DNA from 3 places in the Pseudoalteromonas sp. G5_S1_14_S5 genome. Region 1 is predicted to be linked to each of the others. Evidence: predicted binding sites of a transcription regulator. Region 1 holds the regulator's gene; each other region holds the start of a gene.
The links. Region 1 encodes MetJ, which represses methionine synthesis genes. Its sites were predicted from a motif close to TAGACGTCTAGACGTCTA; they were not measured.
Positions count from the first base shown of each region.

Region 2: the regulator MetJ is predicted to act here: its motif matches at 8,574-8,591, upstream of metH (methionine synthase).
Region 3: the regulator MetJ is predicted to act here: its motif matches at 2,991-3,008, upstream of metN (methionine ABC transporter ATP-binding protein MetN).

Region 1 is NZ_JBQKUM010000016.1:58,335-68,728, forward strand. Features, by position in the region: gene ACTRWI_RS07105 (bifunctional aspartate kinase/homoserine dehydrogenase II) at 68-2,479, opposite strand; gene ACTRWI_RS07110 (O-succinylhomoserine (thiol)-lyase) at 2,482-3,663, opposite strand; gene metJ (met regulon transcriptional regulator MetJ) at 3,872-4,192, shown strand; gene ACTRWI_RS07120 (malic enzyme-like NAD(P)-binding protein) at 4,358-5,647, opposite strand; gene rpmE (50S ribosomal protein L31) at 5,979-6,197, opposite strand; gene priA (primosomal protein N') at 6,526-8,727, shown strand; gene cytR (DNA-binding transcriptional regulator CytR) at 8,968-9,972, shown strand; gene ftsN (cell division protein FtsN) at 10,113-10,394, shown strand, end outside.
Region 2 is NZ_JBQKUM010000019.1:57,311-67,704, forward strand. Features, by position in the region: gene ACTRWI_RS08050 (PglL family O-oligosaccharyltransferase) at 1-1,653, shown strand, start outside; gene ACTRWI_RS08055 (pyridoxal-phosphate-dependent aminotransferase family protein) at 1,755-2,894, opposite strand; lysine riboswitch at 3,082-3,259, shown strand; gene lysC (lysine-sensitive aspartokinase 3) at 3,368-4,735, shown strand; gene metH (methionine synthase) at 4,847-8,488, opposite strand; gene ACTRWI_RS08070 (cation:proton antiporter) at 8,693-9,973, shown strand; gene ACTRWI_RS08075 (hypothetical protein) at 10,126-10,356, shown strand.
Region 3 is NZ_JBQKUM010000013.1:62,159-72,552, reverse strand. Features, by position in the region: gene ACTRWI_RS06195 (Zn-ribbon-containing protein) at 1-184, shown strand, start outside; gene ACTRWI_RS06190 (MetQ/NlpA family lipoprotein) at 296-1,105, opposite strand; gene ACTRWI_RS06185 (methionine ABC transporter permease) at 1,186-1,869, opposite strand; gene metN (methionine ABC transporter ATP-binding protein MetN) at 1,859-2,893, opposite strand; gene gmhB (D-glycero-beta-D-manno-heptose 1,7-bisphosphate 7-phosphatase) at 3,134-3,685, shown strand; gene ACTRWI_RS06170 (MliC family protein) at 3,729-4,064, shown strand; gene treR (trehalose operon repressor TreR) at 4,154-5,098, shown strand; gene treB (PTS trehalose transporter subunit IIBC) at 5,304-6,728, shown strand; gene treC (alpha,alpha-phosphotrehalase) at 6,854-8,533, shown strand; gene ACTRWI_RS06150 (YitT family protein) at 8,767-9,369, opposite strand; gene glyA (serine hydroxymethyltransferase) at 9,716-10,394, shown strand, end outside.

The sequences.
Region 1 (10,394 bases):
TGCTTTCAGCCTTATTTATCTTAGTGAATAGTATGCTATTTACGTTTCATAGCAAATGATCTGAGTATTAGAACAGGCTCGACATTCGGTTCAAATCAGACTGAATTGCGCCAGCCGTTACTTCACGTCCAGCGCCTGGGCCACGAATAACCAATGGGTTATCTTTGTACCATTTACTCTCAATCGCAAAGATGTTGTCGCAAGGCAGCAAGTTCGCCAGAGCGTGCTCTTTCGATAACGCCTCAACACCTACCGTTGCTTTACCGTTCTTCTCTAAACGTGCGACGTAACGTAGCACCTTTTGTTGAGAATGTGCTTTCTCTAAACGCTCAGCCAGCTCTTCACTCAAAACAGAGGCTTTATCAAAGAAGTCATCCACCGATAGGTCTTGCAACTCTTCAGGGACTAGTGATTCTACTTTTACGTTTTCAGGTTCAATATCTAAACCCGACTCACGAGCCAGAATCACTAATTTACGCATCACGTCGGAGCCGTCGAGGTCAGCACGAGGATCTGGTTCTGTCAGACCTTGTTGCCATGCTAAATCCACCAGCTCGCTGAACGGCACCGTGCCATCAAACTGCTGGAACAACCAAGACAAAGTGCCTGAGAAGATACCCGACAGCGCAATAATATCGTCGCCACTTTCACGTAAGTCACGTACAGTGTGGTTAATAGGTAAGCCCGCACCAACAGTCGCGTTGTACAGCCAATGGCGGCTGATCTTAGCGAATACATCTTGTACCTGATGGTAGTACTCACTTGATGCTGAGCCAGCGACCTTGTTCGCCGAGATGAGATGAATACCTTGCTGAGCTATCTGCAGATACTTTTCTGCAAGAGCTTGGCTGGCAGTCACATCGAGTACAACGGCTTCGTCGTATCCCTGAATAGATCCCAAACGCTCTAGCCAGTCGTTACCATTGTTAGCAATCGCTTCATCATCAAAGCGCTCACCGACAGAGGTTGCATCAATGCCTTGGTCGTCGAACCAATAGGTTTGGCTATCCACCACAGCAACCAATTCAAAGTTCATCCCACGGCGCTTTTCAAGCTCAGCCTTTTGCTCTACAAATAGACTCAGCCAACTTGAACCAATGTTACCCTTACCACACAAGGCAATCGCAACACGCTTCTGCGCTTGGAATAGTTGAGAGTGAATGCCCTTCACTAGGCTTGATGTTTCACTCTTACGAATTACCGCCACTAAGCTTAGGCCAGAGTTCGCTTCTGAGATAAACTCAACCGATGAACTCTTTAATTGCTGGTAAAAACCGTAACAATGGTTCGGGTTCTTCGTCACACCTGCACCAACGGCAGCAATCAGAGAGAAGCCCTCTTTCAGCTTAATCTCAGCGTCAATTGCATGATCTTGCAAATATTCCAGAGCACCACCCGCAATCTCTTCTGTGTAAGCGAGACGCAAACAGTGTTGATCCGGTTCTAGTTCGTAAGCCAACGGCTCTAGTTGAGCACGCTTAAGCCCTTCAAGCACTTCACTTTCTAGACGGTCAAAATCATGTCCATGTCCAAAGGTCAGCTGCACGATAAGCACTTCATCCAGAGAAGTAATGATTTTTGCACCGCGACCCGATGCCAGAACTCGCTCAATCTGAGTTGAACCTGACTCTGGCTGGTAGCTACAACGTAAACTAAGGTCCATTGCACTTTGCGCGACAGGCTGTAGCGTACGACTATGAAGTACAGGTGCGGCTAGACGAGCGAGTTCACTTGCTTCATCAAGGCGAAGCAGAGGCAGTAAGCACGCATCCGACACCAAGCGAGGGTCAGCGCTGTATACACCAGCTACATCACTCCAAATCGTTACGCGATCCACCTCAGCTAAAGCGCCAATCACAGTCGCTGAATAGTCTGAACCGTTGCGACCAAGCAATACCGTTTCACCATCACTGTTTTGCGCCATAAAGCCAGTAATCACCACACGACAATGAGCATGCTGCGCTAACGCTTCTTTAATAAGAGGGTAAGAACGTGCACGATCCACCTCTGGTTGTGCACCCACTTCAGCACGCAAGAAAGCACGAGCATCTTGCGCGACGGCTTGTAAATCATATTGGCACAACAAAGCAGCTAACAGACGTGAAGACCATACTTCACCGTGACCTAATACTTGTGTTTTTTGTGCTTCGCTTAGAGGGGTTGTTAGCTCACCCAAAGCGGTAAATTCTTGTTGGATAGTCGCCGTAAGTTGCTCTGCAGGTTCACCTTCAAGCAGTGCTTCAATCAGTTCAAGTTGGAACTGACGAAGGGTTTGCAGGCACTCATGAGCAATACGCCCATCTTTATCAAGCGCTTCTACAAATTCAATCAAACGGTTAGTGGTTTTGCCTGCTGCCGACACAACCACTAAGTCTGTTGCTGATGAATACTCTCTGAGAATGTTCACCACACGTAGGTAACACTCAGGGTCAGCTAAACTGCTACCACCAAATTTATGTAGTTGGCGAAAGGTTGCCATTATTAACCCTCCCCTTCAGCGATAAAGCGTTGTGTTTTTTCAAACGCCTGTTTAAGGTCATCAATCAGGTCTTCTGCATCTTCAAGGCCAACAGAAAGACGCAGCAACTGTTGAGAAACGCCCGCTTCTGCCAGTGCTTCTTCACCCATCGCACGGTGAGTCATCGACGCAGGGTGACAAATCAGGCTCTCTACACCACCAAGTGATTCCGCTAAAGAGAACAGCTCTAACTCGCCAACAAAGTATTTGAGCGCCTCGAATGAACCTGCAAACTCAAAGCTCAACATTGAGCCAAAGCCTGACTGTTGCTTCTTGGCGATCTCGTGACCTGGATGCTCAGGAAGACTTGGGTGATAAATCGCACCGACAAGATCTTGCTGTTGCAAGGCAGTCAGAATTTCACGTGAACTCTCTTCGTGAACACGCATACGCGCACCTAGCGTACGAATGCCACGTAGCGTCATGTAACTATCAAATGGAGTTCCGGTTGCACCAATACAGTTGCCCCACCATGCTAGCTCTTCAGCGTGCTCTTCTGTCTTAGTGATCACCACACCACCTATCACATCTGAGTGACCGTTGATGTATTTGGTCGTTGAGTGAATAACAAAGTCAGCACCCAGCTCTAAAGGCTTTTGGAACACTGGAGTCAAAAACGTGTTGTCGACAGCAACCAGCGCACCTACCTCTTTAGCTTTACGGCAGGTTGCTGCAATATCGACTACGCGAACCAATGGGTTTGATGGTGTTTCCAATAAGATCAACTTTGGCTTGAGTGCGAGCGCCGCATCTAATGCCTTTTGATCCAATTGATCAACAAACAAGACTTTGAAGTCACCTTTAAGAGAGCGAGTGTTAAACAGGCGGTAAGTACCACCGTAGCAGTCGTGTGGTGCAACGATCAGGTCATCGCTACCTAAGAAAGCCGAAACCCATAAGTTCAGTGCCGAAGTACCGCAGTTAGTAACCACTGCACCTTTGCCTGATTCAAGCTCAAACAGTGCCGTCTCTAATAAACCGCGGTTTGGGTTACCAGAACGGGTGTAATCGTACTTTGGGACTTCACCAAAAGCGGGAAACCCATAGTTAGTCGAAAGATAAATAGGTGGGACAACGGCATGATGTTGCGTGTCTGATTCGATACCAGTACGTACTGCGATTGTTGCTGGCTTCCGGCTGCTCATAGGTGCTTCCTTACAAGTTTTGCGTCTGAGAGTCACAGCTGCTTGTCGGCATTTTGCGGCTGTGTTAGATATATGTTACTCACTTTACTTTCACAAACGTTAGACGTCAACACTTCTAGACGTCTATATATCTTTGCTTATGGCGGTAAATCTCGCTAAAATCACCACTATTAATTTAATCTAACAACTAAAGTGATGAAGGTACGCAATGGCCGACTGGAATGGTGAATACATAAGCCCATATGCTGAGCATGGAAAGAAAAGCGAACAAGTAAAGAAGATTACAGTTTCTATCCCTTTAAAAGTGCTAAAGGTGCTTACTGACGAGCGTACTCGCCGCCAGATCAACAACCTGCGCCATGCAACAAACAGTGAGCTACTGTGTGAAGCTTTTCTACATGCGTACACAGGCCAACCACTGCCAACGGATGAAGACCTTCGTAAAGACCGCCCAGATGATATTCCTGCAGAAGTGAAAAAGCTGATGACAGAGATGGGTATCGAGTTCGAAGCGTTTGACGAAGAATAACAATAACTCAGTCACTGCCTTCAATATTGATTCGCTTTAACTGAATGTTCACATTACTGATTCGTCTTTTCAGTGTTTTGTGAATAAGAAACATAAAAAAACCGACTCCAGCTGAGTCGGTTTTTTATTATTTGTGCTCTATGGAGCAACCGTTATAACAAGCGACTATGCCATGTAGTTAGCAGGCATCTCGATACGTGCAACGCCAGATTCAACGGCCGCTTCAGCTACTGCTTTTGCTACGCGAGGAAGTAGACGTGGGTCCATTGGCTTAGGAATGATGTAACCCTTACCGAATTCAAGTGACGTCTCACCCGCTGCTTTTAGTACTTCAGCCGGCACCTCTTCTTTCGCTAGGTCACGAATCGCTTTTACAGCCGCTAGCTTCATTTCGTCATTGATTTCGCTTGCACGTACATCAAGTGCACCACGGAAAATGAATGGGAAACAAAGTACGTTGTTTACTTGGTTAGGGTAATCACTGCGGCCCGTACCCATAATAAGGTCAGAACGAACTTCGTGAGCAAGCTCTGGCTTGATCTCTGGATCTGGGTTTGAACATGCAAACACAACAGGCTTATCAGCCATCAGCGTTAATGCTTCTGCTGGAAGCAGGTTAGGACCTGATACGCCCAAGAATAGGTCAGCACCTTCGATAACATCTTCAAGCGTGCGCTTATCTGTGTTGTTTGCGAACAGCTCTTTGTATTCGTTCAAATCATCACGACGAGTGTGAATCACACCTTTACGGTCTAGCATGTAGATCTTCTCACGCTGAGCGCCACACTTAATTAGTAGTTCCATACAAGCAACCGCTGCTGCGCCAGCACCTAGACAAACGATCTTACACTCTTCTAGCTTCTTACCTTGAAGCTCAATCGCATTCAGCATACCTGCTGCTGTTACGATCGCAGTACCGTGTTGGTCATCGTGGAATACAGGTACATCACAGCGCTCAATCAGACGACGTTCAATCTCAAAACAGTCAGGTGCTTTGATGTCTTCTAGGTTGATACCGCCGAATGTATCTGCGATGTTCGCAACCGTATCGACAAACTCATCGATTGTGCGGTGTTTTACTTCAATATCGATAGAATCTAAACCAGCGAAACGCTTAAACAGTAGCGCTTTACCTTCCATAACTGGTTTAGAAGCAATTGGACCAAGGTTACCTAGGCCAAGAATCGCGGTACCGTTAGAGATAACTGCAACCATGTTGCCTTTACCTGTGTACTTGTAAACGTTATCTACGTTCTGTGCGATCTCACGAACTGGCTCAGCCACGCCTGGGCTATAAGCAAGTGCTAGGTCTTCTGCAGAGTTTGCAGGCTTCGTCAGCTCAATGGCAATTTTGCCTGGAATTGGGAACTCATGATAATCAAGAGCTTGCTGACGGAATTGTTCTTGAGGTGATAATTCTTGAGAGGATAGGTCTTGGCGGCTGTCTTCAGACATAGGTGTACGTTCCTAGGATATTATTATTAGGGGATCTTGTTCATGTTAATGGATGTACTTCAAAGTTCCTAGGTGGTAAATGCCTCTGTCTCATTAAAAAACGAGATTTCACTACTAATAAGACCAGTGAGCAGTTGAAATTACTATCGCTTGTTGAACTTTCGAGCGGATTTGCAGTGATGAATAATAAGCGAAGAATTACCCTTCAATATAGAGGCAAGCCGCTTAGTGTAGGAGATAATGAAGCTTGAGGTGAAAGTCTGTATTTTCTCAAATTTCAGGCAACAAAAAAGGACACCGAAGTGTCCTTTTTATGTCTAAATAGCGAGAATTACTTCTTGCTAGAAAGAGCACCGAAACGCTTGTTGAAGCGATCAACACGGCCGCCTGTATCTACGATACGTTGCTTACCAGTGTAGAACGGGTGACATTTGTCACATACGTCTAGGTGGATTGATTCTTTTGCTAGCGTTGAGTTGAACTCAAAAGTGTTGCCGCAAGAACAAGTAGCAGTAACTGCTTTGTATTCTGGGTGGATTCCAACTTTCATGGGATAACCTCAAGTAGGCCGTGTCGCTATACGATTCTAAGCCGCACACCACACGTAGTTTAAAAGAAATAAAGACACCGCTTATCACTAAAACGCGATGAAGCCATACCTTTAAGGCGCAGTATAGTAATGAATCTGTGAGGTAGGATCAACTGATTTGATACATTTTTCGCCAATATTGATATTATTTTCTTCATCCGTTGAAATTCTTTGGTAGCAGCGACTTTCAAGTCCTCACTTCCCCTTGTCAGCTAAACTGTTTCTCGAATTTAAACGCCTTATCCTTTAGACTGTTCGCTCTCGTCAATTCAGATAAAGTCGTCCCTTTATGCGTCCAATGATTGCCCGTGTGGCGCTGCCTGTTCCACTCGACAAGCAGTTTGATTACAAGATTCCAAGCCACCTATTTCCGATTATTGGTGGTCGAGTCTCTGTGCCTTTTGGACGACAAACCTTAACAGGGATTGTCACGGCTCTGGTTAACGAATCAGAATTCGAGCTAGATAAGCTCAAGCCCATTAAAGCGCTACTGGATAACCAACCTGTTTGGCCTGAATCTGTCTATTCACTGTTAACTTGGTGCAGTCAGTTTTACCAGTACCCACTTGGCGAAACCTTTGCCAATGCCCTACCCAGCGCTTTACGCAAAGGCAAAGCTGCAGACTTCGCAACTTTGGTCGAATGGCAGTTAACGCCATCAGGCCGCGTCCAACTGATGCAAGGCTTTGGTCGCGCAGTCAAGCAAGCCAAAGTCATGCACATGCTCGAGCACGGCGCCGTTCCTCATCAAGAGTTCATCGACCAAGAGGTAGGCAGCGCTGTTCTCAAAACACTGGAGGAGAAAGGTTGGATTGAATCGGTTAAGAAAAAACCAAAACGCAAACCGTGGCCAGCCGACCTCGAAAACGTCCAAGACAAACCTAAGCTCAACGAAGAGCAAGCCATCGCAATTGCAACGGTAAATAGTCAAAACAGCTTTGGTTGCTTCCTTTTAGAAGGTGTCACGGGGTCAGGCAAGACGGAAGTCTACCTGAATATGATTAAGCCGATTCTCGACCAAGGTAAACAAGCTTTAGTGCTAGTGCCAGAGATTGGCCTAACACCACAAACCATTAACCGCTTTAAGCGACGCTTCAATGTGCCTGTTGAGGTTATCCACTCAGGTCTAAACGATTCAGAACGCCTAAATGCGTGGTTATCGGCTCGTGATAAGATCGCCGGCATTGTGATTGGTACCCGTTCGGCTCTATTCACACCGTTTGCGGATCTGGGCATTATTATTGTTGATGAAGAGCACGACGCTTCTTATAAACAGCAAGATAGCCTGCGCTACCACGCTCGAGATGTGGCGATCATGCGTGCGCACAAAGCGCAGATTCCAGTGGTATTGGGCTCAGCAACCCCAGCTTTCGAAACGCTGCATAACGCACAAATAGGTAAATACAGCCACCTGACTCTGACTTCACGTGCAGGTGTCGCGCTACCCACCACCAATAAAGTGTTGGACGTAAAAGGTGAATATCTAGAAAGTGGCTTGTCTGCGTCACTCATTGCCGAGATGCAACGACACTTAAAATCAGGTAACCAGGTAATGCTGTTCCTCAATCGCCGAGGATTTTCTCCGGCATTGATGTGTCACGATTGTGGTTGGACAGCAGAGTGTAAGCGCTGCGATGCCTACTACACCTATCACCAATACAGCAACGAGATGCGCTGCCACCATTGTGGCTCACAACAGCATATTGTGCATAACTGCCAAGGCTGTGGTTCAGCAAACTTGGTAACGGTCGGTGTGGGTACCGAACAGTTGGAAGCGCAACTTGGGCAGCTATTCCCCGAATACCAAACCATTCGTATTGACCGCGACAGCACTCGCCGTAAAGGCAGCCTAGAGAGCGCACTCGAATCGATTCGCAAAGGTGAATACCAGATTCTTATCGGCACCCAGATGTTGGCCAAAGGCCACCACTTCCCTGACGTGACACTCGTGGCGTTATTGGATGTCGATGGATCTTTATACAGCAGTGACTTCCGAGCCTCAGAACGTCTTGCTCAGCTGTTTATTCAAGTGGCAGGCCGCGCAGGCCGTGCGAGTAAGCCTGGTGAAGTGATCTTACAAACGCATCACCCAGAGCACGGATTACTGCAAGCCCTGCTGCACAAAGATTATAACCACTTTGCTCAAACGGCATTAGCAGAGCGTAAACAGGCGATGCTGCCGCCTTACACCTTTATGACGCTATTTAGAGCAGAAGCGAACGACACACGCCTAGTGGAAGAGTTCTTACGTCAGGTTCGTCATACACTGGAATCACACCCACTGTTTGACCGATATTGCATGGTGTTGGGGCCAACCCCTGCGCCACTGGCGAAGCGAGCGGGTAAATCGCGCTGGCAATTGATTTTGCAAACCCAAACTCGCTCACTTATGCAGAAGCTATTAATGAGTGCAAAGCCGGCAATTAATATGTTACCCGCCGCAAAAAAAGTTCGTTGGTCACTCGATATAGAGCCACAAGATTTGAGCTAAACCCCTTCGGGTTAAAACTAATGATAAGTTTGTTCACAAATATTTCATATTTCTCGTGAGCAAGTTCACACGAGTCATGTGATTTTTGTTAATCTAGCCGTAACTTTACGCAGATGAAACGAATAAAATATTGCAATAAAAAAAGTGTTAGCAACACTTTCATAATATCTATTCGATTACATTTATTATTCACGCCTTAGATACTTAGGCAACAAAGGAACTTAAAAGAGGGTTTAATTTATGGCGACAATGAAGGATGTTGCCCAGCTAGCAGGCGTCTCAACGGCTACCGTATCACGAGCTTTGATGAACCCTGAGAAAGTCTCAATTTCGACTCGAAAACGAGTTGAAACAGCCGTACTTGAAGCTGGATACTCACCCAATACATTAGCTAGAAATTTACGTCGCAACGAATCAAAAACCATCATTACTATCGTTCCTGATATCTGTGACCCGTATTTTGCAGAAATCATTCGTGGCATCGAAGATGCTGCTGTCGAAAATGATTACCTCGTCCTACTGGGTGACAGCGGTCAACAGAAAAAACGCGAATCTTCGTTTGTTAATCTCGTCTTCACCAAGCAAGCGGATGGCATGCTACTACTAGGCACCGACCACCCGTTCGATGTCAGCAAGTCTGAACAAAAGAACCTACCTCCTATGGTAATGGCCTGTGAGTTCGCACCAGAGCTTGAGCTGCCTACGGTACACATCGATAACCTGACTTCTGCATTCGAAGCCGTAAACTACCTTGCTCAATTGGGTCATAAGCGTATCGCTCAAATCTCTGGCCCAATGTCAGCAACCCTATGTAAGTTCCGTCAGCAAGGCTACCAACAAGCGCTGCGTCGTGCTGGCGTCTCAATGAACCCAGCCTATAGCACCATCGGTGATTTTACCTTCGAAGCGGGTGCTCAAGCGGTTCGTCAACTGTTAGCGCTACCAGAGCAGCCAACCGCTATTTTCTGTCACAACGATACGATGGCAATTGGTGCGATTCAAGAAGCGAAGAGACTCGGTTTACGAGTGCCTCAAGATTTATCTGTTGTTGGCTTTGATGATATTCAATTCGCTCAGTACTGCGATCCACCGCTAACCACCATTTCTCAACCTCGTTATGAGATTGGACGCCAGGCGATGTTGATGATGCTAGACCTACTAAAAGGCAACGATGTGCAAGCAGGTTCGCGTCTGCTAGAAGCCAGCCTAGTGGTTCGAGGCAGTACCGCACCACCTCGAAGGTAAGTCTTCGAAATACCCATATAAATCTACGGCACATTTTGATGTGCCGCTTCCATTTCAACACTATTATCCTCGCGCAATCTGGATTACCATGAGAGCAGAATTACCAACTACTGAATTGTCTTGTGGCTAATAGAGATTATGTGAAGCGTGGTCGTGGCACGAAAAAACCGACCAAAAAACAAGCCCCTCGCCGTAAACCATGGCGTAGTGGTCTTTTGGCGATCCTCCTTGTTGGCGGGTTTGGTTACGGACTTTACCTATTGAGTAATGACCCAGAGCCACCAGCACCGGCTCCAGCAGTGAGCAAACCAAAGCCTAAGCCAAAACCAGCTAAAGTAATTCCGCCGCCTCCAGAAGAGAAGTGGGACTACGTTGAAACGCTGCCAAGTCGCGAAATTGAAGTGAAAGCCAAAGAGCAAGAG
Region 2 (10,394 bases), on a different contig from region 1:
TTTTTCATGCCTAACCCAGGAGGTTCGGGGCTTGCTCTATCCTTTAATCCGACGACTTGGCTGGCTCTAAGCTTCACTTTAGCCATTGGTTTTTATCAACTAGCGACCAATCGAGCACTCAAGTACTCCAAGTTAACTGTAGGTTTGCTGATAAGCTGCGTGATACTCACATTACCGATTCTATACAGCAATGCTTCACCGCAAGGGGCTTCAGCTCGATTACTTGGCTTATGGGCTGGCTTTGCCTTATTCGTGGTTCTTCAACAATTCAAATTCAGCAACAAATACAAACAGCGAATGCTGTGGTTCATCGTACTCGCTGTCGTCATACAAGCGCTTTTTGGTTATGCACAATATTTTTTGCTAGAGCCTGGTAACCTATTTGGCTACAACACTGATGCTAATCGCCCTTATGGGATCTTCCAACAGCCTAATGTGATGGCTAGCTTTTTAGCGACGGGGTTTGTCCTTTCTGCTTACCTACTGGCGAGGCAGCCAGCCAAGTACAACCATAAGATTAGCGAATCATTTTTACTCTACCTAACACCAACGTTAACGGTACCACTGCTGATCATCATCGCATCACGCACAGGTTGGTTAGCAGCACTCATTGGGTTAGCGTGTATTCTGCCTTACCTCTACAAGTTCTCGACCAAGAAACGATTCTACGGATGGTGTGTATCCGTTGCTGTCGGTATCGTAGTTGCATTTTCAGTAATCAGTCTTAGCACTACAGATAGTATAGCGAGTAAAAAAGCGAACCTAGAGAGCCCTCGTGCTTACACCTTACCGCAAACATTAGACATGTTGGTGGAGAAGCCATTTACTGGTTACGGCTACGGAAAATTTGAATCAGAGTACACCCTGTATACCGCTCGTCAGCATCAACTCAATTCAAACTATCATCCGGGGCTTCCAGCAATGGATCATCCTCACAATGAGTTTCTATTCTGGGGAGTTGAGGGCGGTATTGTACCTATCATAGGAATATTGATTGCCGCAGTACTAGTATTGTCGCGTATCTCGAGCTCAGCGAAAGGAACACGCTTAGCTTTATTGGCGCTATTCATACCGATACTTTTACACTCTCAGCTAGAGTACCCGTTCTATCACTCAACGATACACTGGATAACCTTTATCATATTGATTTATTGGGTCGACCAGCGCTCTTCACGTCACTATCAACAGCCGTTTAGCATCATCAGTAAGACATTATTTAGAGTGATCAGCTTAGTGTTACCCATTCTGGTGAGTGTTTACATGTTGAGTGCACTGCATACCAACTATGTACTGACCAAATTTGAGCTATCTAAACCTAAAAACCCAGATATTCTCAAACAAGTCACCAACCCTGTGGTTTGGAAAGATCGCTACGATTGGGATATATACAGCACCTACCTCAACATTGGCCTCTATAAGGGCGACCATAGCCTTATTCAGCCTTACGTTGATTGGTCACTAGAGATCATAAAGAGTAAACCAAGACCAGCGTTCTACAGTAACCTGATCCTTGCTTACCAAGGTTTAGGAAAAGAGAGTAAAGCGGAACAAATTCGGAGTGAAGCAAAGTTTTTATTTCCAAACAGAGACTTTTCACAGGTTCAGTACAAGAAAGTATCTCAAGCAGAAAACAACGTCTCATCGGCAGAGTAATTAGGCACTAGCGAGGTATGACTTTCGCATCTCACCTTTAGAGTAAATACAAAAAAGCGCACGATCCTCGTGCGCTTTTCTTTAAAACTAATCTGATTTGACTATTCAAGTGCGTCTTGCAGCGCCTTAAGACACAGTGCGACATTCTCTTTACGAGCACCGTAGCCCATCAAGCCAATACGCCATGCCTTCCCAGCCAAAGAACCAAGGCCAGCACCAATCTCAAGGTTATACTCTTCTAAAAGCTGCGATCTGACTTTCGCTTCATCGATTCCTTCGGGGAAGTAAAGAGCATTAAGTTGTGGTAAACGGCTCTCCTCCTCAACAACAAATTTCAGTCCTAATGCTTCCACGCCCTCTTTCAACTCTTGATGCATAGCGTGATGGCGAGACCAAGCATTATCTAAGCCTTCATTTTTCAATAGCACGAGAGACTCATGCAGCGCGTAAAGACTATTGACTGGTGCAGTATGGTGATAACTACGCTTACCTTCTCCGCTCCAGTAACCTAATACTAGGCTCTGATCCAAGAACCAACTTTGTACCGGTGACTGACGCGCTTTCATTTTATCAACGGCACGCTGAGAGAAAGTCACTGGTGATAAACCAGGAACACAAGACAAGCACTTCTGACTGCCAGAATAAACCGCATCGAGCTGCCATTCGTCCACTAACAGTGGTACACCACCCAGTGAGGTCACAGCATCAACAATCGTCAATGCATCGAACTGTCGGGCAACCGCAGAGATAGCTTGAGCATCCGATAGCGCACCAGTAGAGGTCTCAGCATGCACAAACGCAACCGCGACAGCATCTGGGTTTTCTGATAATGCTTGCTGTACCTTTTCGACAGATACAGGCTTACCCCATTCGTCATCAACAAGAATTGCTTCGCCACCGCAGCGCACCACGTTTTCTCGCATACGTTCACCAAACACGCCATTGCGACAGACGATGACCTTTTCACCGGGCTCAATCAAGTTAACAAAACAAGTTTCCATACCAGCACTGCCTGGTGCTGATACAGCAATCGTAAACTCATTCTCTGTCTGAAAGGCATACTTAAGAAGCTGTTTAACCTCATCCATCATTGCAATAAAAAGTGGATCGAGGTGACCAATAGTTGGTCGACTCAATGCTTGAAGCACTTGAGGTGAGATATCAGAAGGCCCTGGCCCCATTAACGTTCGATGTGGTGGATAAAAGCTATCGATAGTAGAAGTATTTTTTAAGTTAGACATGTAAATCCCTTACGTTAATGGTGTTGATATGCCACCCTAAAGCAAATCGAACATGTCGGCAATTAGCCTTAGGTCTTGAGGTCAAACCACTGTCACATAATTGTTAAAATTATTTTTAAAGTATTTTTAAATTATCTCAAGTTACCAATTGACATTGTGAGCGCAAACACGTTCAATGAAATGGCTATCTAGCAGAAGAGGAGCACTGCCCAGGCAGGTGTTTTGTGGAACCGCATTTCCAATACAAAGCATTTATGGGGAGCAGTGCCGAGATAATAAAAGGATGCAGGACCTTTATTATCGGTTGAGCGGGCTGAATCCCGGCAACTGTCACCATTTCTATATGGTGAAGAGCTTCTGAGGTTACTATTCACATAATTCCTCTCTTTTTGCTCTAAAACTCTCTTCGAAAAACATTGGACGTTGGATTACCCAACCGTAATTTTAGTTTAGGAAGTCGTGGGAGATATATCGTGAGTGCATCTAATGTAGCTGGTTCTTTTAATGTCGCTAAGTTTGGTGGTACAAGTGTTGCCAACTTTGAAGCAATGAGCCGTTGTGCTGCCATTATTGAAAACAACTCAAATACCAAGTTAGTCGTAAGTTCTGCGTGTTCAGGTGTAACCAATTTACTTGTCGAATTGGCAAACGGTGTTCAAGACAAAACTCGCCGTCAGGCAGTGATGACCCAGTTGACGGACACCCACAATGCCATTCTTGATCAACTTACTGACCCAATCAGCATCGAAAAAGAGGTTCACTCCATTCTTGATGACATTGCGAATGCTGCTGAGGCCGCATCACTTCAGACAAGCACTAAACTAACCGATCACTTAGTTGCGTGCGGTGAGCTAATGTCAACATACCTTCTTACTCAGATCCTTCGCGAACGTGGTGCCCCAGCAGTTCGTTTCGATATCAGAGAAGTCATGCGTACCAATGATGACTTCGGAAAAGCGGAACCTCAGCTTGAAGATATTTCAGTATTAGCAAAAGAGAAACTGATTCCACTGTGTCAACAACAAGTTGTAGTCACACAGGGTTTTATTGGTGCGGACAATGATGGCAATACAACAACCTTAGGCCGTGGTGGTAGTGATTACTCAGCAGCGCTTATTGCAGAGTCCGTACAAGCGATTGGCTTAGAAATTTGGACAGACGTTCCAGGTATCTACACCACAGACCCTCGCATAGCACCTCAAGCATCTCCAATCCCAGAAATCAGCTTCAGTGAAGCCTCTGAGATGGCAAACTTTGGTGCGAAGATCCTTCACCCATCCACGCTCGTACCTGCATTACGTCACCAAATTCCGGTATTTGTCGGCTCTTCAAAAGCACCAGAATTAGGTGGAACTTGGATTCGTCAGCAGGTGGAAAGCTCTCCACTATTCAGAGCCCTTACTCTTCGCTGCAACCAGACCATGGTTACATTGCGCAGTGCAAATATGTTTCATGCTTACGGCTTTCTTGCAAAAGTATTCGAGATCCTTGCTAAACATAAGATCTCCGTCGATCTGATCACTACCTCGGAGATCAGTGTGTCACTCACCCTAGATCAAACGGATACATCAGGTGGTGCACCTGAGTTACCAGAAGCAGCACGCCTTGAACTAGAAGAGCTTTGCTCAGTCGATGTTGAACACGATCTTTGTTTAGTGGCATTGATTGGTAATAACATGAGCGACAGCAAAGGCTATGCTAAGCAAGTATTCAGTACTCTGGAAGATTTCAACCTGCGTATGATTTGTTACGGCGCAAGCCCTCATAACTTATGTTTCCTACTCAATAAATCCGTATCTAAACAGGCGATTCAAAAGCTGCATCAAGAGCTATTCGAATAAGGCGATTGTGAATTAATAAGAGTTAAGCACTCAAAATATAGGTACAAAAAGGGTTGCGATTAAGCAACCCTTTCTCTTTCTAGTTTTACGAATAACTCGCTAATTTAATCACTAGTTAATATTTGGCCCTAGCCACTTTTCAGCTTCCAACATATCCCACCCCTTACGGTCAGCATAGCTGTCTACTTGGTCCTGTTGAATCTGAGCAATCGCAAAGTATCGAGAATCCGGGTGAGAGAAGTACATCCCAGACACTGAAGCACCTGGCCACATCGCGTAGCTAGACGTCAGTGACATATCGATGGTTTTCTCAACATCCATTAACTCCCACAAACTGCCCTTCTCTGTGTGCTCTGGGCAAGCTGGATATCCAGGAGCAGGACGAATACCTTGGTATTTCTCTCTAATCAAATCATCGTTAGATAAATTTTCATCTGGGGCGTAACCCCAAATGTCCTTTCTTACCTCTTGGTGCAGGTACTCAGCAAACGCTTCTGCTAGTCGGTCAGCCACAGCCTGAATCATGATGGCATTGTAGTCGTCACCATTAGCCTTATATTCATCCGCTAACTCTCGCTCACCAATACCACCTGTCACGGCAAAACCACCAATCCAGTCCGCTTTACCACTTTCTTTTGGAGCAATGTAGTCTGACAAACAGTAGTTAAAACCATTAGGCTTCTCAGTCTGTTGGCGAAGGTTATGCAGAACTTTTAGAACTTCGGTACGAGACTCGTCGGTATACACCTCAATGTCATCACCAACACTGTTGGCAGGGAACATCGCACACATGCCCCGGGCTTCGAGTAGCTTCTCTTTCTCTACACGATCAAGTAACTCGTTCGCATCTTTGAATAAACGTTTTGCCTCTTCGCCCACTTCTTCATGGTCAAGAATAGCTGGGTACTTACCGACTAATGACCATGTCATGAAAAATGGTGTCCAGTCGATGTAGTGACGCAGTGTTGCCACATCAAAATCATTGAATACATGCACACCCGGTCTGGCTGGTACTGGCGGAGTATATGCATCCCAATCAATCGCCACTTTATTTGCGCGAGCTTGCTCTAGAGTCACAGGCTTAGTACGAGGCTTCTTACGGTTATGCTGATCACGAACGCGCTCATAGTCTAAGTCCAACTTCTCAACGAAGGCAGGTTTTAGCTCTTCAGAAAGTAGTGAGGTACAGACGCCAACTGCACGAGAAGCGTTATTAACGTAGACCACAGGTTCTGAGTAATTCTGCTCAATTTTAACAGCAGTATGCGCCTTAGATGTCGTAGCGCCACCAATCAATAATGGTAGCTTAAAGCCTTGTCGTTCCATTTCTTTGGCAACATGCACCATTTCATCAAGAGATGGAGTAATCAGACCCGAAAGGCCAATAATATCGACATTTTCTTCTTTCGCGACTTTGAGAATCTTTTCACATGAAACCATTACACCTAAGTCGATGATGTCATAGTTATTGCACTGAAGAACAACGCCAACAATATTCTTACCAATATCATGAACATCGCCCTTAACTGTCGCGAGAAGGATCTTACCGTTACTCGCGCCAACTTGTTTGGATGCGTTGATGAACGGCTCTAAATGGGCTACTGCTTGCTTCATTACACGAGCTGATTTAACAACTTGAGGGAGGAACATCTTACCTGCACCAAATAAGTCGCCAACCACGTTCATACCGTCCATTAACGGGCCTTCAATCACCTCAATTGGACGAGCTGAATTAACACGCGCTTCTTCAGTATCTTCAACGATGAAGTCAGTAATACCTTTGACCAAAGAATGCTCTAAGCGCTTTTCTACAGGCCAAGTACGCCACTCTAGCGCTGATTTATCTTCCACTTTACCAACAGCTCGTTCTAGGTACTCGGTTGCCATATCGAGCAAGCGCTCCGTCGAATCATCACGGCGGTTTAGTACAACATCCTCAACAGCATCACGCAGATCTTCTGGCACGTTATCGTAAATTTCCAGCTGACCAGCGTTTACGATGCCCATATCCATACCATTTTTAAAACAGTGATATAGGAATACAGCGTGGATTGCCTCACGAACGTAGTTGTTACCTCGGAATGAGAATGACACGTTCGATACACCACCTGAGATCATCGCATGAGGTAGGTCACGCTTGATATCCTCTATCGCACCAATAAAATCAACTGCATAGTTGTTGTGCTCTTCAATACCCGTCGCAACCGCGAAGATGTTCGGGTCAAAAATAATGTCTTCAGGTGGGAAGCCAACCTCATCAACAAGAATGTTGTAAGCATGGGTACAGATCTCGACTTTACGTTCACGTGTGTCTGCCTGACCGACTTCATCGAACGCCATTACGATGACGGCAGCACCATAACGGCGAACCAATTTAGCTTGCTCGACGAACTTTTCTTTACCTTCTTTTAGAGAGATGGAATTAACAATGCCTTTTCCCTGAATACACTTCAGGCCAGCTTCAATAACCTCCCACTTTGATGAATCGACCATCACTGGGACTTTTGAAATCTCTGGCTCAGAGGCACATAGATTAAGGAATTTAACCATGCACGCTTCAGCGTCTAGCATCCCTTCATCCATGTTGATATCGATGATCTGAGCGCCATTTTCGACTTGTTCACGAGCAACGCTCAGCGCTTCATCGTAAAGCTCCTCTTTAATCAAACGTTTGAAGCGTGCAGAACCAGTAACGTTAGTACGCTCGCCTACGTTTATAAACAGAGACTCTTTAGCAATGGTCAGAGGTTCTAAACCGGATAAACGACATGACACAGGTAGATCTGGCAATGCGCGAGGAGTTATACCTTCAACCGCTTCTGCCATTTGGCGAATATGCTCTGGCGTAGTACCGCAACAGCCACCAATCAAGTTCAAGAAGCCACTTTCAGCCCACTCTTTAACGTGTTCAGCCATGTCTTCAGGAGAAAGGTCATACTCGCCAAACGCGTTAGGTAAACCTGCGTTAGGGTGAGCGGAGACATAGCTCTCTGAAATACGGGACATCTCACCAACATACTCACGCAACTCATCAGGCCCTAATGCACAGTTCAACCCAAACGAGATGGGTTTAACATGACGAAGTGCGTTATAGAAAGCCTCCGTTGTCTGGCCTGAAAGTGTACGACCTGATGCATCTGTAATAGTACCGGAGATCATGACAGGTAAAGTGACACCCACTTCTTCGAAGACAGATTCAACCGCAAAGGCACAAGCTTTGGCATTGAGTGTATCGAAGATAGTTTCGATAAGAATAAGGTCTGAGCCACCTCTAATCAGTGCACGAGTCGATTCAGAGTAAGCCACGACTAATTCATCAAAGCTCACATTACGATAGCCTGGATCATTAACATCTGGAGAGATAGAGCAAGTACGGTTTGTTGGACCTAATACGCCTGCAACAAAACGAGGTTTTTCAGGAGTCTTTGCTGTCCATTCGTCGGCGGCTTCACGTGCTAGCTTGGCTGCTGCAAAGTTAATTTCTTCACTAAGGCTTTCCATATCGTAGTCGGCCATTGCAATAGTTGTAGCGTTAAAAGTATTGGTTTCAAGGATATCAGCCCCAGCTTCCAGATATTGCGAATGAATACCTTTGATAAGCTTAGGTTGTGTCAGTACCAAAAGGTCATTGTTACCCTTTACGTCACTATGCCAATCCGCAAAGCGTTCACCACGATAGTCTTGCTCTTCCAATTTATAGTCCTGAATCATGGTGCCCATACCACCATCAATCAGTAAAATTCGTTGCTTCAACAGAGCGTCAATCTTTTGCCTTACATTACTTCCCACGGTACAGCCTCATTCCTTTAATTATGCTTCCATCCTATCACACATTAAAAAGGAGTCTAGACGTCTAAATGAGAGAATTGATTACCAAGTCCTGACAAAAAGTGTTTGCTATTTGAGCATGAGACAACGAAAATTCACCTTCATACTTTGTTACATGTTGGTACCCCAATGTCGGTCTATTACACTTTATGCTTCTTGTCTGCTGCAGCCATGCTCATTGCCTTCGTTAATAGCAAAATTGGTAAAATGCAAACAACCATCGCCATCACAGCTGGCTCAATGATGCTCTCTCTTCTAATAATCATTGCGGGCCAAAACAACTGGTTTCAATTGGCCGAAATCGCCTCCGAAACGGTTGCCAGTATCAATTTTGAAGACTTCCTACTCAAAGGGATCTTGGGCTTCTTACTCTTTGCTGGCGGTTTAGGGATAAAGCTACCAAACCTAAAAGACCAAAAGTGGGAGATCACAGTACTTGCGCTCGGTGCTACTCTTTTCTCGACTTTCTTTATTGGTTTTGTTCTTTATGGATTTTGTCAATTCATTGGCATCCAATTCGGGCTTATTTACTGTTTACTGTTCGGTTCTCTTATCTCCCCTACCGACCCAATCGCCGTTTTAGCCATTGTAAAGAAACTCGACGCGCCAAAACGAATCTCTACTCAGATTGAAGGTGAGTCTCTATTTAACGATGGTTTTGGTTTAGTAATCTTCGTCACTCTGTTCACCATTGCGTTCGGAACAGAAGCACCGACATTAGGCAGTGTAACCATGCTGTTTGTCCAAGAGGCCATTGGCGGCATAGTTTATGGCTTTGCTTTGGGGCTTATATTCCACTATTTAATCAGCAACACTAATGACCACTCAATGGAACTACTGTTAACAATAGGTGTGCCAACCGCAGGTTATGCTTTTGCAGAATTACTTCATGTATCAGGACCATTGGCTATGGTGGTATCAGGTATCATGATTGGTAATTGGACTCGCTTTATCGGCTTCTCAAAAGAGAGTGAAGATCACCTAGACCACTTCTGGGAGCTAGTAGATGAGTTTTTAAATGGCGTATTATTCTTATTGATTGGTATGTCGATGCTGCTATTCAAATTCCACCAAGAAGACTGGATCTTAATGGCATTCGCCGTTCCTCTAGTATTGGGGGCACGCTACCTAAGTGTTTTCTTGTCATACATTGGATTTAAACGCTTTAGAACTTATAACCCGTGGTCGATTAAGATTTTAACTTGGGGTGGCTTACGTGGTGGCTTAGCGCTAGCAATGGCTCTATCAATCCCTTCAGGTATCTGGGTAATTGAAGACAAGGCGATAGATGTTAAAGAGATAATCCTTGTTATGACCTATGCCGTAGTAGTGTTCTCGATTCTCGTTCAAGGCTCAACGATCACACCAATGATAGAAAAAGCCAAACAAGCTGAAAAAGAGTTAGATTAACAACCATATAATAAACAGAGGCCGCTTATATAAGCGGCCTTTTTTGTACCCGTTCTCTACCAACGTTCCTACCTTAGGTTGTCTCATATCCTATCAGCATGAGAAAGCCCAAAACAACGGCTAAACTCCTAGGATTATCTAATCGAACTATAATGTCAGGTGAAAAGATTCAGTATCATACCTTTTCCGAAAGAATTAAATCTAGTTCGGAAAATACCGAAACTATGAGTAGTAATTTAAAAAGTAGTGGAGTAACAAACAAAATTAAAAAGCCAAGACACACTGAAATTTCAGCTAAACCAGAACAGTTTAGACTGGAGGGGGGAGCTAACCAGAAGCAGCCTCGGTTATCTAAAAATCACCTTAAAGGAGAACAAGCGTGAAGCCCCTGCACATCTTTATATAACGCTTGGAATATTCA
Region 3 (10,394 bases), on a different contig from region 1:
TAAGATTCCTACTTACTACTACTTGTACCGTGTGGGTGGCATTAGTTTGAAAGACGAAAAAGAGCGTAAATGTCCGCAATGTGGTGGCGAATGGCTGCTAGATGCGCCGATCCACGATATTTTCTATTTCAAGTGTGATGATTGCCGTCTGGTATCAAACATCTCTTGGGATCAGCTAAAGTAACGACGATATTTTTAGCGTGGCAGGCTCATAAGTGAGCTTCTAGTGATCGAAAAAGGGGCTGACACAATGTCAGCCCCTTTTGGTATCTATAGGGTAGTGAAGCGAGGCAGATTACCAGCCTTTAACTACGCCACCTTGGAAGATGTCAGAAGCTGCTTTGTACACTTCTTCAGTTTGGTAAGCTTTAACGAAGTTTTGTACGTTCTCAGCGTTTAGGTTCTCTTCACGAGACACAATGAGGTTCACGTATGGAGACTCTTTGTCTTCAACGAATACGCCATCTTTTTGTGGAGTAAGGTTGATAGAGCTCGCGTAAGTTGTGTTGATGATAGACAGTGCTACGTCATCAAGAGAGCGTGGTAGTTGTGCTGCGTCTAGCTCAACAATCGTTAGGTTCTTAGGGTTCTTAACGATGTCACGCACTGTTGCAAGAAGACCTGCGCCTTCACGAAGCTCAAGTAGACCTTGTTGCTCAAGAAGCAGTAGAGAACGACCTAGGTTTGTCGGATCGTTTGGTACAGCGATGCGCGCGCCATCTTGGATTTCGTCTACCGATTTCACTTCTTTAGAGTAACCAGCAATTGGGTAAACAAACGTGTTACCAGCGATTGTCAGTTTGTAACCACGGTCAGCTACTTGCTGATCTAGGTACGGTGCATGTTGGAATGCGTTGATGTCGATAGAACCGTCATCTAGTGCTGCGTTTGGTGTTACGTAATCAGTGAACGTTACTAGTTCGACATCTAGGCCGTACTTCTCTTTCGCTACTTTAGCTGCAACTTCTGCAACCTGAGCTTCAGCACCTGCCATTACGCCCACTTTTACTTTAGAAGTGTCGACTTCTTTATCACCACAACCTGCTAGAACTAGCGCTGAAGCTGCCGCTGCGATAGTTAGTAAACCTTTAAGGCTAAATTTCATAATAATCTCCTTTTAATAAATCTATTTAATTTGGTTCAGACGACTCTGTTGTTAGTTTGTTTGCGTATAAACGCTGAGTTTTATCTGTGGTCAACGCGGCGAACTAATGAATCACCGATCGATTGAATAATTTGTACAAGCACAATCAACATTACTACGGTCACTGCCATGATGGTCACATCGTAACGGTGGAATCCGTAACGAATAGCCACATCGCCTAGGCCGCCACCGCCAACCGTACCTGCCATTGCTGAGTAGCTCACTAGGGTAACGAGTGTGATGGTTACTGAGTTGATAATAGTCGGTAGTGCTTCAGGAAGCAGAACTTTGCTAATGATTTGTGTTGGTGTCGCGCCCATTGATTGCGCTGCTTCTACAAGACCTGTTGGTACTTCAAGCAGTGCACTTTCGATAAGACGAGCAACAAATGGGATTGCGCCAATAGTCAGTGGAACAATTGCCGCTGTTGTACCGATAAAGGTACCAATCAGCATCTTAGTCAGTGGGATAATCGCAACCATCAATACCAAGAAAGGTACTGAACGGCCTACGTTGACTACCGCACCAAGAATTTGGTTAAGCTTAGTGTTTTCTAGCAAACTGCCTTTTTTGGTGGTGTGTAGAATCACGCCTAGGGGAATACCGACAGCAAAGCCAACAATGCCTGCCACAGCAACCATGTAAAGTGTTTCGCCAGTTGCTTCTAATAGAAGGTTACCGTTAAGGCTGATCCAGTCAGCAATCTCGTTGAAACTAAAGGACATAACCAAGCACCTCTACTTTTACATTGTTATCGCGTAGGAAATGGATAGCAGCATTATCATCTGCTTCGTTGCCGAACAGTTCAGCTACCATCATGCCGAACTTCACGCCGCCAGCGTAATCAAGATCAGAACTTAGAATGCTGACATCGATATTAAATTTACGAGCGATTTGCGTCATTAGTGGAGCATCAACGGTTGCACCTGTGAACTCAAGGCGTACCAGAGGGTAACTGCCATCTACTCGAGTTTCTTGCAAGCGTGCTTGGTAATCTTCAGGGATCGTTAGATCTAAGGTTGAACGAATAAATTGATGCGCTAACTCAGTCTTAGGATGCGCAAAGATGTCGCCAACCGTGCCTTTCTCTACCAATTCACCACCACCGATGATCGCCACTTCGTGACAGATGCTCTTCACCACATCCATTTCATGCGTAATAAGCAGAATAGTAATGTGTAGCTTACGGTTGATTTCACGCAGTAGTTCAAGAATCGATTGAGTAGTTGCAGGATCCAGAGCGCTGGTCGCTTCATCACACAGTAGTACTTTCGGGTCTGATGCCAGTGCACGAGCAATCGCGACACGCTGCTTTTGACCGCCACTTAGATTTGCAGGGTAAGTATCACGCTTGTCTGCAAGGCCAACCAGTTCAAGGAGCTCACTGACTTTCGCTTCAATAACCGCTTTATCTTTACCTGCTAGCTCTAGAGGCAGTGCTACATTGTTAAATACAGTACGAGAAGACAGCAGGTTGAAGTGCTGGAAAATCATGCCGATGTTACGGCGTGCTTCGCTCAGTTCTGATTTGCTGAGCTTTGTTAGGTCGATACCGTCAACAATCACTTCACCTGAAGTTGGGGCTTCCAACATATTTACACAGCGGATTAGAGTACTTTTGCCTGCACCTGAAGAGCCGATGACTCCAAAGATTTGACCTTGAGGAATGTGGAGGTTGATATCAATTAAGGCATTGATCTCTTTAGTGCCTTGATAAAAAACCTTATTGACTTGATTCACTTTAATCATAGAGAAACCCGTGCAGGTAGAACAGAATAATATGTCGATAGCTCGCTCGATTTACGGATGATGCTATGGTGTTCCGTGATCTAAGTCAATAGATATTTTTACGTCTAGATGGCTAAACGTAGATTGTATTGCCGAGGTGGAAACAAATCGTTAACGAGCGCAAAACTAAATAGATAGTGATGAAGCAAATAAAGCGTGTAATAATTAATGATTAATAGAGAGTTGATAGAGAACAAAATTTTGTCTAAACCTGCTGTTTTTTTAGATCGTGATGGTGTGATTAACGTTGATCACGGCTACGTACATGATGAGCATGATTTTGAATACATCGATGGTGTGTTTGAAGCGGCGAAAGCGTTTAAAGATATGGGTTATTTATTGGTGCTTGTGACGAACCAGTCTGGTATTGCTCGCGGCATGTTTAGTGAAGACCGTTTTCTCTCTTTAACGCAGTGGATGGATTGGAACTTTGTCGATAATGGCGTTGAGTTAGATGGTATTTACTACTGCCCTCACCACGCTGAACATGGCATTGGTGACTACAAGCAAGATTGTGAGTGTCGTAAGCCAAAGCCTGGTATGTTCATTTCTGCGCGCGACTTTCTCAAGATTGATATGGCTAACTCTGTAATGATCGGCGATAAAGCTGAAGACATGATGGCTGCAGAAGCGGCAGGTGTTGGTACTAAGGTATTGGTAAGAACCGGTAAACCAATCACTGAAAAGGGTGAAGCCTTGGCAAGTGTTGTCCTTGATAGCATTGCGGACGTGCCTGCTTTCCTAAAAGGCTAAGACATTTCACTACCTTCAACGGTATAAAGATGAGGAACGAAGTATGAAAGCTATGTTAGTAGCATCTCTATGTACGTTAGCATTAATGGGTTGCTCTAAATCAGCAGCGCCTGACAGTGCTACATCGGACAATCAATTCGTGACTTATCAATGTGAGTCTGACGTTTCATTTGAAGTGGCTTACCTTGATAATGAAAAAGCGGTATTACGTTTACCTGAAAATGAATACCGTCTGACTCAAGTAGCGGCTGGTTCTGGAACCAAGTACATCTTAGATGATGGTACTGGAGAGTTAATCAACAGCGTTACTTTACGTACCAAAGGTGATAACGCACGCCTAGAACTTGGTCGTGTGGTGTATCGAAACTGCAGCAAGTAAGCCATCTTTAATCGCAAAAATTTACAAACAGTTAAGTGAGGGAGTATGCCCTCACTGCTTCTTTTCCTTCCTTTGACGTTAGACTTATTATGAGCAAAAAACTCACTATTCTTGATATTGCTAAGCTGTCTGGTGTTGGTAAGTCGACCGTATCTCGCGTTCTGACCAATGATCCTAAAGTGAAACCTGAAACCCGTGAAAGGGTAGAAAGAGTAATTCAAGAATCTGGGTATACGCCTTCAAAGTCTGCGCAGTCGATGCGTGGTGGCAGCCAAAAAGTGATTGGCGTGATCATCTCTCGTTTGGATTCTCCTTCTGAAAACAAAGCCGTCAGCACCATGCTGTCTGAGTTGTACCAAGCGGGCTACGATGTCGTGATCATGGAAAGCCAGCTCGACAGAGAAAAAGCCAACGAGCACCTGCAGGTTCTAAAGCGCCGTAATGTTGATGGAATCATTGTGTTTGGTTTTACGGATTGCGATATTCCTGCGATCGAAGCGTGGGGACACAAAGCAGTGGTCATTGCGCTGGACACAGAGAACGTAACCTCGATTAACTATGACAACCAGCAGGTGATCAATCGGGCGTTGGCGTATTTAACGGATCAGGGGATCTCTGATATCGGTTTTGTTGGAGTGGATCCTAGTGATAAATCAACCGGTGAACTTCGTCTAAAGGCTTACCTCGATTGGTGCGAGCGCAGTGGAGTGATAGCGAACTATCGTACTGGTCAACTTCATCATGAAAGCGCTTATCAGTTAGTGGATGAAGTACTCACTCCAACGACTCAAGCGATTGTCTGTGCCAGCGATACTCTTGCTCTTGGGGTCATCAAGCGCTTGCAAGAACGACAACGTGAAGATGTGGTGGTGACTGGCGTCGGCGGTAACGATCTTCTTTCTTTCTTATTCCCTCGGGTCTTTAGTATTGACCCGGGCTACCAATCGGCGGGTAAACTAGCCGCTAATCTATTGATCTCTCAACTTTTAGGTAACACAGTGATCTCTCATCACACCCAATCACCGATTCAATAATCTACTCAACTAAGCGAAACTGAGCCGCTTAGATGAAAATTAGATTGTGATCCTTTTCAATTAATGGGACTGTTCCCATTTTAATTTTTCATTCAGCTAGGTATTATAATAACCAATTTTGGGAATGTTCCCATCAGGTCTGAATCTGAGTGGTTATGACTCAATGATTTAGATGAGTCATTGAATAAAACCAGGGTGGGGTAGTATGAGTAAGATAGCGAAGCAAGATATTGCGCGTCTTATCGAGTTAGTTGGTGGTAAAGAGAATATTGCGAGTGTCAGCCACTGTCTGACTCGACTACGTTTCGTATTGAATGAGACAGATCAGGCAAATAAAGTAGAACTCGAAAAGCTCAAGCTAGTAAAAGGCTGCTTTACTAACGCAGGCCAATTTCAAGTGGTGATTGGCACCGAAGTTGACGAAGTGTATGCACTGCTGATTGAGCAAACGGGCAAAGAGGCCTCATCAAAAGATGAAGCGAAATTGGCTGCTCGTCAGAACATGAACTTCCTTGAGCGTGGTATCTCCCATTTAGCCGAAATTTTTGTGCCACTGCTGCCTGCCATTATTACTGGTGGTTTGATTCTTGGTTTCCGTAATGTGATTGGCGACATTCGCATGTTCGATGGCAAAACCTTAGTTGAAATCAGCCAATTCTGGGCAACCGTTCACTCTTTCTTATGGCTGATTGGCGAAGCGATTTTCTTCTTCCTACCGGTTGGTGTGTGTTGGGCGACGGTTAAGAAGCTCGGCGGAACCCCTATTTTGGGTATCACGCTCGGTGTGACCTTAGTGTCGCCGCAGCTTATGAACGCTTACATGATAGGTAAAGCCGTTCCTGAAGTGTGGGACTTTGGCTTTTTTGTGATTGAGAAAGTTGGGTACCAAGCACAGGTGATCCCTGCGATGCTCGCGGGTGTGGCATTAGCCTTCATTGAAACCAACCTTAAGCGCATCGTGCCAGCTTACTTGTACCTTGTAGTTGTGCCATTTGTGTCGATCATTTTGTCTGTGATTCTGGCTCACGCCTTTATTGGTCCATTCGGCCGTATGCTAGGTGATGGCGTCGCATTCGCAGCGAAAGCAGCCATGACCGGAGACTTTGCGATTCTTGGTTCAGTGATATTTGGCTTCCTTTACGCACCTTTGGTTATCACGGGTATTCATCATACGACTAACGCAGTCGATTTGCAGTTGATGCAAGACTTAGGCGGCACACCAATTTGGCCTCTGATTGCGCTATCTAACATTGCACAAGCTTCAGCGGTTGTTGGCATCATTATCTTGAGTAAACGCGAAGGTGAGCGAGACATCTCGGTTCCAGCTGCAATCTCTGCCTATTTAGGTGTGACAGAGCCTGCGATGTACGGCATCAACCTTAAATACAAATTCCCAATGCTGAGCGCAATGATTGGTAGTGCCGTAGCAGCTGCTATTTGTGGTAGCGCAGGCGTGATGGCGAACGGCATCGGTGTGGGCGGCTTGCCGGGTATCTTGTCGATTCAACCGCAATATTGGTCTGTTTATTTAGTGGCGATGTTGGTGGCGATTGTATTGCCAGTGACCTTAACGCTGTTCTTCTATAAGCGTGCACAGTCAAAAGGTGAGCTCGAAACAGCAAACGCGTAGTGCATCATATCAGCGGTGACTTCAATCCAGTCATCGCTTTTTTCCTTAGAAACGACTTCTATCGACCATGTGAACATGGTGATTTTTATTTATTATTTTTTGGTAAGTGAGTGTTAGAGATGGCGATGACTGAACATGATGAAAGCTGGTGGAAAACCGCAACCATCTATCAAATCTACCCAAAGAGCTTTTGTGACAGCGGTAGTAAAGGTACTGGTGATATCAAAGGGATCATTTCGAAACTGGACTACCTCAAACACTTGAGTGTTGATGCGATTTGGTTAACTCCAGTATACGCATCACCCATGATCGATAACGGCTATGATATTTCAGATTACTACGCGATTAACCCTCAATTTGGCACCATGGAAGATTTCGATCTGTTGCTGGCTGAAGCGCATCAGCGTGGGATTCGTATCGTGATGGATATTGTGGTTAACCATACCTCCACTGAGCATGCATGGTTCCAATCTGCATTGGGTGATAAAAAAAGCCCTTATCGTGATTACTACATTTGGAAAGAGCCTGTAAACGGCCAAGCACCAACTAACTGGCAATCCAAATTTGGCGGTAATGCATGGGCGTTAGACGAAGCGACTGGTCAATATTACCTTCACCTGTTTGCCAAGGAGCAGGCCGACCTGAACTGGGAGAATCCGGTCGTGCGTGAAGAAGTGAAAGACGTTATCAGCTTCTGGGCTGAGAAGGGCGTCGACGGCTTCCGCTTGGACGTGATTAACCTGATTTCAAAGCAGCAAGATTTCCCTAATGATGATATCGGTGATGGTCGCCGTTTTTACACAGACGGCCCGCGTGTGCATGAATATTTAAAAGAGATTAGCGAAGCGGTATTCCAGAAATATGGCAGCGTGACAGTAGGCGAGATGTCCTCAACCACATTGGAGCACTGTCAGCAGTATTCCAAAATTGATAACAGCGAGTTATCGATGGTGTTTAACTTTCACCATCTTAAGGTAGATTACACCAATGGTGAGAAATGGACCAATGCACCATTTGATTTCTTAAAACTCAAATCGATCTTCAACCATTGGCAAACAGGCTTAAATGGGAAAGGCTGGGGTGCACTGTTTTGGTGTAACCATGACCAACCGCGAGTGGTGAGCCGTTTAGGTGATGACAAGAACTACCGTGTTGAGTCGGCTAAAATGCTGGCGGCGTCTATCCACATGATGCAAGGCACACCTTATATCTATCAAGGTGAAGAGATTGGTATGACGAACCCAGATTATACCGAAATCAGTCAGTATCGCGATGTAGAGAGTACTAACATGTACGATATCATGGTTAATCGCGATGGCGTGGATCATCAAGATATGATGGCGATTCTAGCGCAGAAGTCTCGTGATAACTCTCGTACACCGATGCAATGGAATAGCGAAGCGCACGCGGGCTTTTCAAAAGCTCAGCCATGGCTGGATGTTGCGAACAACTACCCTGAGATCAATGCAGGGCAAGCTCTGAAAGATAAAGATTCGGTGTTCTATTTCTACAAGAGTTTGATTGAACTTCGTAAAGAAGTGCCTGTGATTACGCATGGTAGTTATCAAGATTTGCTACCTGAGCATCCATCGGTATTTGCGTATTCTCGCGAGAGTGAAGAGCAAACTCTACTATGCATTAATAACTATTATGGTGAAGAGACAGAATGTGCTTTACCTGAGCGTTTTGAGATGACAAATGTCAAGTGCTTGCTTTCTAACTATCAAGAGACAGACGATTCAGTAACATCGCATTATCAAGTATTGCGTCCTTACGAGACTCGTATTTTGTTGATTGAGGGCTAGCTAGTCAGTTCACTTTATTAGGGTCTACCTGATCAAAAAATCAAGCGCATGACCTTTAGTATCCCAGTTGGTCATAAGCTTACCATCAAGGCTTTGGATTGCTCCACTTACATTTATTCAATCTGTCTAATCTTTAAGTGAGCTATTTGTGCTGGATAGGGTGCGCAAAAGCTAAATACTAGCTGTTTTCGTTATGAAAGACAGCTAGTAATTCATTGATTGGATAGCTGGTATTAAGACGCGTAGTTCACAGAATAGCGCGTTGGCTTATGATTCATCGCTAGTACGATATTCAATACCGCTGTACCTAGCACTGACACTGCAATCACCCAAGGCGATACAAAGAAGAACGAGGCAAACAGAATACACGCGTCGATCGCCATTTGAGTTTTACCCACTGAGATGCCGTAGCGATCTTGAATAAACAAACACAAGACGTTGAAGCCACCCAGGCTAGAACGATGACGGAACAGAATCAGCATACCTAAGCCCATCAATAAGCCACCGGCAACGGCGCAGTAGATCTCATTATGAACTTCGAGCGAAATAACCAAGTATAAATGATCGGCAAATACAGACACTAAAGCGCCGGAAATTGCACTGCTGATCGCAAAGCTGCAGCCAAAACGCTTCCATGCTAATAAATAGAATGGACAGTTAGCGGCAAAGTATAAAATACCAAAGGTTACAGGCAAAAATTGACTCAACAGTAGAGCCAAACCAGTTGTACCACCGGTAAGCAGATTCGCAGACTGTAAAAAGAAGACGCCTAACGCTACTAAAAACGTGCCCGTCAGGACTGCAATCCAATCTTCTTTACGTGAGTGTTTTTCCATCGTTTTAATAATTACCTAATCAATAAAGGCGTGCATAGTAGTTAAAAACTTAAGCTTTCGGTAGCTAGAGGTCCAAAATTAAGGTAAACCTATGTAATCTGCGTTTTACAGGGTGTAAATCGTAAAATTGACAGTAAGGGACATCTTTGGTTGGATAAGCCGATAACCATGATGAATCTTATTTGTGATTATGAAAAAACTGCATGATAAAATTGCAATTAGCTCTTTATGACCCAGATCAAATTCTGTAGAATGCGTCACATCAAAATGGTGACGGAAACGTTTGCTTTCGGTCATTGTGTGGTTTTTTTGAAACTTTCAGTACAATCTGAGTCAGGAGATACAGATGCTTAAGCGTGACATGAACATTGCTGATTACGATGCGGATCTATTCGCAGCTATCCAAGAAGAAACTCTTCGTCAGGAAGAGCACATCGAACTTATCGCTTCAGAAAACTACACAAGCCCACGTGTAATGGAAGCTCAAGGTTCTCAGCTAACAAACAAATACGCTGAAGGCTACCCAGGCAAGCGTTATTACGGTGGTTGTGAGTACGTAGATAAAGTTGAAACTCTAGCAATTGAACGTGCATGTGAGCTGTTTGGTGCTGAGTACGCTAACGTACAGCCTCACTCAGGCTCTCAAGCAAACAACGCTGTATACATGGCGCTACTGAACGCAGGCGATACCGTTCTAGGTATGAGCCTAGCGCACGGTGGTCACCTAACTCACGGTTCTCCAGTAAACTTCTCTGGTAAGCTTTACAACATCATCCCTTACGGTATCGACGAAGCAGGTCAAATCGATTACGAAGAGATGGAAAAGCTGGCTATCGAGAACAAGCCTAAGATGATCATCGGTGGTTTCTCTGCTTACTCTCAAATCTGTGATTGGAAGCGCATGCGTGAGATCGCGGACAAAGTAGGTGCTTACCTATTCGTAGATATGGCTCACGTAGCTGGTCTAATCGCAGCAGGTGTTTACCCGAACCCAGTTCCACACGCGCACGTTGTTACAACAACAA